One region of the Viridibacillus sp. FSL H8-0110 genome, then DNA from elsewhere that is predicted to be linked to it. Evidence: a T-box and tRNA genes for the amino acid it is inferred to sense, from the RefSeq annotation. Region 1 holds a T-box; the other holds one or more tRNA genes.

Evidence for each region. A T-box is a leader RNA that pairs with one kind of tRNA and senses whether it is charged. The one in region 1 lies ahead of alaS (alanine--tRNA ligase), so its partner is inferred to be a tRNA-Ala.
Region 2: it encodes a tRNA-Ala, which carries the amino acid that the T-box ahead of alaS (alanine--tRNA ligase) is inferred to sense. The anticodon was not compared.

Annotation. Positions count from the first base shown of each region.
Region 1 covers NZ_JBBOPJ010000001.1:1,200,658-1,204,037, reverse strand. The annotation lists gene alaS (alanine--tRNA ligase) at 1-1,709, opposite strand, end outside; T-box leader at 1,754-1,968, opposite strand; gene recD2 (SF1B family DNA helicase RecD2) at 2,060-3,380, opposite strand, start outside.
Region 2 covers NZ_JBBOPJ010000001.1:850,953-854,332, forward strand. The annotation lists rRNA gene MHH98_RS04195 (23S ribosomal RNA) at 1-380, shown strand, start outside; rRNA gene rrf (5S ribosomal RNA) at 514-629, shown strand; tRNA gene MHH98_RS04205 (tRNA-Val) at 639-714, shown strand; tRNA gene MHH98_RS04210 (tRNA-Thr) at 733-808, shown strand; tRNA gene MHH98_RS04215 (tRNA-Lys) at 821-896, shown strand; tRNA gene MHH98_RS04220 (tRNA-Leu) at 916-1,000, shown strand; tRNA gene MHH98_RS04225 (tRNA-Gly) at 1,026-1,100, shown strand; tRNA gene MHH98_RS04230 (tRNA-Leu) at 1,107-1,195, shown strand; tRNA gene MHH98_RS04235 (tRNA-Arg) at 1,225-1,301, shown strand; tRNA gene MHH98_RS04240 (tRNA-Pro) at 1,306-1,382, shown strand; tRNA gene MHH98_RS04245 (tRNA-Ala) at 1,402-1,477, shown strand; tRNA gene MHH98_RS04250 (tRNA-Met) at 1,505-1,578, shown strand; tRNA gene MHH98_RS04255 (tRNA-Ile) at 1,595-1,671, shown strand; tRNA gene MHH98_RS04260 (tRNA-Ser) at 1,694-1,786, shown strand; tRNA gene MHH98_RS04265 (tRNA-Met) at 1,819-1,895, shown strand; tRNA gene MHH98_RS04270 (tRNA-Asp) at 1,899-1,975, shown strand; tRNA gene MHH98_RS04275 (tRNA-Phe) at 2,005-2,080, shown strand; tRNA gene MHH98_RS04280 (tRNA-Gly) at 2,085-2,158, shown strand; tRNA gene MHH98_RS04285 (tRNA-Ile) at 2,166-2,242, shown strand; tRNA gene MHH98_RS04290 (tRNA-Asn) at 2,253-2,327, shown strand; tRNA gene MHH98_RS04295 (tRNA-Ser) at 2,333-2,423, shown strand; tRNA gene MHH98_RS04300 (tRNA-Glu) at 2,428-2,499, shown strand; gene MHH98_RS04305 (MerR family transcriptional regulator) at 2,723-3,380, shown strand, end outside.

The DNA of each region.
Region 1 (3,380 bases):
AAAAGGTGAGTCGCTGTATGGTTTTTAATCGTTTGATTGCGCGCATCGCGATTCACAACTGCATGAACAGCATCTTCAATATGCATTTCTCCAGTTTCTACAATAACTGTATGCAAATTTTGACCGTTCGGTGATTTTTGTACATCTTTAATTGAAGCAGTGAATGAGTCATTTGAGATCGTACCAAGGTCAGCAATTTGACCACCTGACTCTGCATAAAATGGCGTTTCCGAAAGAATAACTAGAACTTCTTCACCTTCAGAAGCTTCTTTCACTTCTTGTCCATTTGCTACTATTGCAACTACTTTTGAATGAGTTGTTAATGTTTCATAACCAACAAATGTACTTTCTTGGTTTAAATTAGCTAATACCTCAGATTGAACATGCATTGAATCGACGTCTTGACGAGCTGCGCGAGCACGGTTACGTTGTGCTTCCATCTCTTTTTCAAAACCTTCGTGGTCTACAGTCATATTTACTTCTTCAGCATATTCTTCTGTTAATTCAACAGGGAAACCATAAGTATCATAAAGGCGGAAAGCGTCTTTACCTGGCACGATAGTTGAGTTTGCAGCTTTTTGTGTTTCAACTACTTCATTAAAAATAGCTAAACCACCGTCTAATGTTTCGTGGAAACGAACTTCCTCATTTTTAATAACACGTTGGATGAAATCTTGTTTTTCTTTTACTTCTGGATAGAAGTCCACCATAATTTCGCCCACAGTTGGTACTAAATTATACATGAATGGTTTTTCGATACCTAATTGTTTTGCGTAACGAACGGCACGGCGTAGTAAGCGACGTAATACATAACCACGTCCTTCGTTTGATGGAAGTGCTCCATCACCTATAGCAAATGCTACTGTACGAATATGATCAGCGATTACTTTAAACGCTTCATCTTTGTTTACATCAACATGATATTTTTCACCAGAAATACGTTCTGTATGCTCGATAATTGGTATAAATAAATCCGTATCAAAGTTTGTCGGTACATTTTGTACAACCGAAGCCATACGTTCTAGCCCCATACCAGTATCAATATTTTGTTTTGGTAGCGGTGTGTATGTGCCATCAGGATTATGGTTGAACTCTGAGAATACAAGATTCCAGATTTCTAAGTAACGTTCATTTTCTCCACCTGGATATAGTTCAGGGTCTGATTCGTCTGCACCGTATGATTCTCCACGGTCATAGAAAATTTCTGAGTTTGGACCACTTGGACCTTCACCGATATCCCAGAAGTTTCCTTCAAGACGAATTAAGCGCTCCTCAGGAATGCCGATTTCATCTTTCCAGATTGTATATGCTTCAGTATCTTCAGGGTGAATAGTAATTGAAAGTTTTTCAGGTTCAAAGCCCATCCATTTTGCATCAGTTAAGAACTCCCAAGCATAGTGGATAGCTTCTTTTTTGAAGTAATCACCGATAGAGAAGTTTCCTAACATTTCAAAGAATGTATGGTGACGTGCTGTTTTACCCACGTTTTCGATATCGTTTGTCCGGATAGACTTTTGTGCATTTACGATACGTGGATTGTCAGGAATAACACGTCCATCAAAGTATTTCTTTAATGTTGCTACTCCTGAGTTTATCCATAATAATGATGGGTCATTAATAGGCACAAGTGGTGCACTTGGCTCTTGTTTATGTCCTTTTTCTTCAAAGAACTCAATATATTTACGACGAATTTCTGCTGCTGTTTGCATTTGCTTATTCCTCCTTTAGACAATAAAAAACCTTCATCCACTATAAAAGGGACGAAGGTTGAAAATTCGCGGTACCACCCTAGTTACAATAGACCGGTCTTGCGTCTATTGTCTCTTCATTAAGCCTTAACGCGGCAAACGACAGGGATTAGCTGTACTCGGGATGAGCTTTCCAAAATGTTTTGTGAAGGTTCTTGCAGCCTAGGAACCTCTTTCTGTGCACATTACATAATGTACTTTTATCCTTCGTAGTTTTAAGCGATATATATATTGTTAGTTATAAATATTCGAAAACACGATTGTCTTCAAATATCGACTCAATCTTATTTTAAAAAAGGTCTTTGTATCTGTCAAATCTCTTCTTCAATAAAATCATAAGGACTAATTCCCTTCATGCCGATTAATGGGTGAATATCTAAATAATTTTCAGTATTCAGAGATTGAGATTCCATGGATAGTTGCACTTCTTGTGGTATGAAAGTTGATTCTGACACTTGCGTCAATTCTGGCTCAACAGAATCTTTAACCGCTTCTAGTACTTCTTCTATTTGAAGGCGCTGTGCTAAAGTAGTGTTTCTTTGAAGATCATCTGTTCTTAGCATACCATATTTAAACACATCAATTTCACCACAAAGTATGAGGAAGTTTTTTGCCCTCGTAATTCCTGTATACAACAAGTTTTTACGCAACATTTTAGAATAACCACGTACTACTGGCATAATAACTGTTTGGAATTCACTGCCTTGTGATTTATGAATTGAACAACAGTAAGCAAGAGTGATCTGATTCAAATCACCGCGTTGATAAGTTACTTCAATGCCATCATATGAAGCTACAAGTAAGTCTTGTTTCTCAATTGTCTCATTCGCTTTGATAATGCTAATTACTTCCCCCATATCACCGTTAAAGACATTGCTATTTGGTTGATTGACAAGCTGTAAAATTTTATCTCCAATACGATACGTCACATCACCAAATGTTATTTCCTTACTCTTTTCAGTTTTCTTCGGATTAACAAGTTCTTGAATCATTTTATTAATAGCATCAATACCTGCAGGACCTCTATACATAGGTGCTAAAATTTGCACATCATGAATGGAGAAACCTTTTTTCACAGCACTTGATACGACTTGTTTGATGACATCAGCTACTTGGTCGGAGCTAGCTTGGATAAAAGACCGATCGGATGTTTTAGCAAGCATATTTTGCGGCATCTCGCCTTTTTTCATTTGATGGGCAAGTTCAATAATAGATGATCCGTCCGCTTGTCTATAAACATCTGTTAACTCAACAGTTGGAATTGCTTTAGAAGCGAGTAAATCTTTTAGCACTTGTCCAGGACCTACAGGTGGTAATTGATCTTGGTCACCAACAAAAATAACTTGGCAATCATCGTTCAACGATTTCAACAACTGGTGAGCGAGCCAAGTATCAACCATCGACATTTCGTCAACTATGATGAGCCGCCCTCCAACTTCCTTCTCCGTTTCCTCTTCCTTTTCTTGCCCCGTGAAGCCAAGTAAACGGTGGATAGTCATCGCCGGTAATTCAGTTGATTCACTAAGACGTTTTGCAGCTCTTCCTGTTGGTGCCACTAACACGATTGGAAAAGGCTCGTCTTTTTCTACATAGTCTTTTGGATTCAAAGTTAAGCCATGAAGCTCTGCATAA
Region 2 (3,380 bases), 350 kb from region 1:
CCTGGGGCTGTAGTCGGTCCCAAGGGTTGGGCTGTTCGCCCATTAAAGCGGTACGCGAGCTGGGTTCAGAACGTCGTGAGACAGTTCGGTCCCTATCCGTCGTGGGCGTAGGAAATTTGAGAGGAGCTGTCCTTAGTACGAGAGGACCGGGATGGACACACCGCTGGTGTACCAGTTGTTCTGCCAAGGGCATCGCTGGGTAGCTATGTGTGGACGGGATAAGTGCTGAAAGCATCTAAGCATGAAGCCCCCCTCAAGATGAGATTTCCCATTACGCAAGTAAGTAAGATCCCTCAAAGACGATGAGGTAGATAGGTTCGAGGTGGAAGTGTGGCGACATACGGAGCTGACGAATACTAATAGATCGAGGACTTAACCAAATTTTACTTAACGAACTTCAATGTAATTTATCCAGTTTTGAGAGAATAAGAAAAAAACTTTTCTAAAATAGCAAAAAACACTTGCTAAACTTTAAAAAATATGTTATAATAATTCTTGTCCTTAAGAAAATAGTCTAGTGACGATGGCAAAGAGGTCACACCCGTTCCCATGCCGAACACGGAAGTTAAGCTCTTTAGCGCCGATGGTAGTTGGGGGTTTCCCCCTGTGAGAGTAGGACGTTGCTAGGCGAACAATATGGAGGATTAGCTCAGCTGGGAGAGCACCTGCCTTACAAGCAGGGGGTCGGCGGTTCGATCCCGTCATCCTCCACCATTATTTTAAATAAACAATGCCGGTGTAGCTCAGTTGGTAGAGCAACTGACTTGTAATCAGTAGGTCGAGGGTTCGACTCCTTTCGCCGGCACCATTCATTTTATATGAGCCATTAGCTCAGTTGGTAGAGCATCTGACTTTTAATCAGAGGGTCGTAGGTTCGAATCCTACATGGCTCACCATTTTTAAAAAACATTATATGCGGGTGTGGCGGAACTGGCAGACGCACTAGACTTAGGATCTAGCGCCGCAAGGCGTGGGGGTTCGACTCCCTTCACCCGCACCATAATTTTTAAGTTTATCAGCATATTGCGGAAGTAGTTCAGTGGTAGAACACCACCTTGCCAAGGTGGGGGTCGCGAGTTCGAACCTCGTCTTCCGCTCCAAAATATGCCGGGGTGGCGGAACTGGCAGACGCACAGGACTTAAAATCCTGCGGTAGGTGACTACCGTACCGGTTCGATTCCGGTCCTCGGCACCATATTTTAATATAATATAAGTGATATAAATGCGCCCGTAGCTCAATTGGATAGAGCGTCTGACTACGGATCAGAAGGTTGTGGATTCGACTTCTGCCGGGCGCGCCATTAACGGGAAGTAGCTCAGCTTGGTAGAGCACTTGGTTTGGGACCAAGGGGTCGCAGGTTCGAATCCTGTCTTCCCGACCATTAATACTTTCAACCCTATGGGGCCTTAGCTCAGCTGGGAGAGCGCCTGCCTTGCACGCAGGAGGTCAGCGGTTCGATCCCGCTAGGCTCCACCAATTTATTACTAAATTTAATACCATCATGGCGGCGTAGCTCAGCTGGCTAGAGCGTACGGTTCATACCCGTGAGGTCGGGGGTTCGATCCCCTCTGCCGCCATACTAACCAAACTAAAGGACCTTTAGCTCAGTTGGTTAGAGCAGACGGCTCATAACCGTCCGGTCGCAGGTTCGAGTCCTGCAAGGTCCACCATCTACACAACGTTATATTTTTTGGAGGAATACCCAAGTCTGGCTGAAGGGATCGGTCTTGAAAACCGACAGGCGGGTCATACCGCGCGGGGGTTCGAATCCCTCTTCCTCCTCCATTTTTTAAAATTTAATTTCATAATATCATTATCGCGGGGTGGAGCAGTTCGGTAGCTCGTCGGGCTCATAACCCGAAGGTCACAGGTTCAAATCCTGTCCCCGCAACCAAATGGTCCGGTAGTTCAGTTGGTTAGAATGCCTGCCTGTCACGCAGGAGGTCGCGGGTTCGAGTCCCGTCCGGACCGCCATTTTTTAAAAATATTGTATTAATCATCATGGGTCAGTAGCTCAGTTGGTAGAGCATTAGATTGAAGCTCTAAGTGTCGGCGGTTCGATTCCGTCCTGACCCACCATGATGCGGGTGTAGTTTAGTGGTAAAACCACAGCCTTCCAAGCTGTTGTCGAGAGTTCGATTCTCTTCACCCGCTCCAATTTTATGGGCCTATAGCTCAGCTGGTTAGAGCGCACGCCTGATAAGCGTGAGGTCGATGGTTCGAGTCCATTTAGGCCCACCATTAAAATTTTTCCGAAGTAGCTCAGTGGTAGAGCATCCGGCTGTTAACCGGACGGTCGTAGGTTCGAGTCCTACCTTCGGAGCCATATATGGGGAAGTACTCAAGTGGCTGAAGAGGCGCCCCTGCTAAGGGTGTAGGTCGCGTAAGCGGCGCGAGGGTTCAAATCCCTCCTTCTCCGCCATATAGGCCCCTTGGTCAAGCGGTTAAGACACCGCCCTTTCACGGCGGTAACACGGGTTCGAATCCCGTAGGGGTCATACTTTAAAAACCATTAGAATCATATTTGATTCTAATGGTTTTTTTGCGTTTGGAAAGTAAATTGAAAAGGCATTTTTTTAATGAGTTAAAGCTATTTTTGCAGATAATGAAAGTAACATACTAAGTAAAGGCTGATTGCCGATACTTAGATTTTTTATTTTAAATACTGTTGACCTTAACGTTACGTCAAACTATATAGTAGAAACATGGAGGTGAAAGAAGATGGAAATGACAATTCAAAAACTTGCTCAGCTGTCAGGAGTTAGTTCAAGAACATTGCGTTATTATGATGATCTAGGCTTGTTAAAACCTACACGTGTAAATTCTTCAGGTTATCGTATTTATGGGCAAGAAGAGATTGATTTGTTACAGCAAATATTATTTTATCGTGAATTAGGCTTTAAGTTAGAAGTCATTAAAGAAATCATAACAGTCGAGAATTTTGACTATAAGAATGCCTTAATGGAGCATTATAAGGCATTAATGGAGAAACGCCACCAATTAGATGTCATGATAACAACGGTAACTAAAACGATCAGTGCTATGAATGGAGGAATTCAAATGTCGAATGAAGAAAAGTTTGAAGGTTTAAAGGAAAAAATGATTTTAGATAATGAAAAACAATATGGTCAAGAGATACGTCAAAATTACGGAGATACTACAGTTGATGCTTCCAATAATAAAGTGCAACAAATGACTGAGCAGCAATATGAAGAAGTGCAAGCATTAGAGCAAGACGTGAAGAGATTATTAAAGCAAGCAATGGAAACTGGTCAAGCTGATAGTGATGTTGCTCAGCGTGCTGCCGAAGCACATAAGCGATGGTTAATGTATTATTGGCCAAAGTATAGTAAAGAAGCACATGCAGGACTTGCAGAAA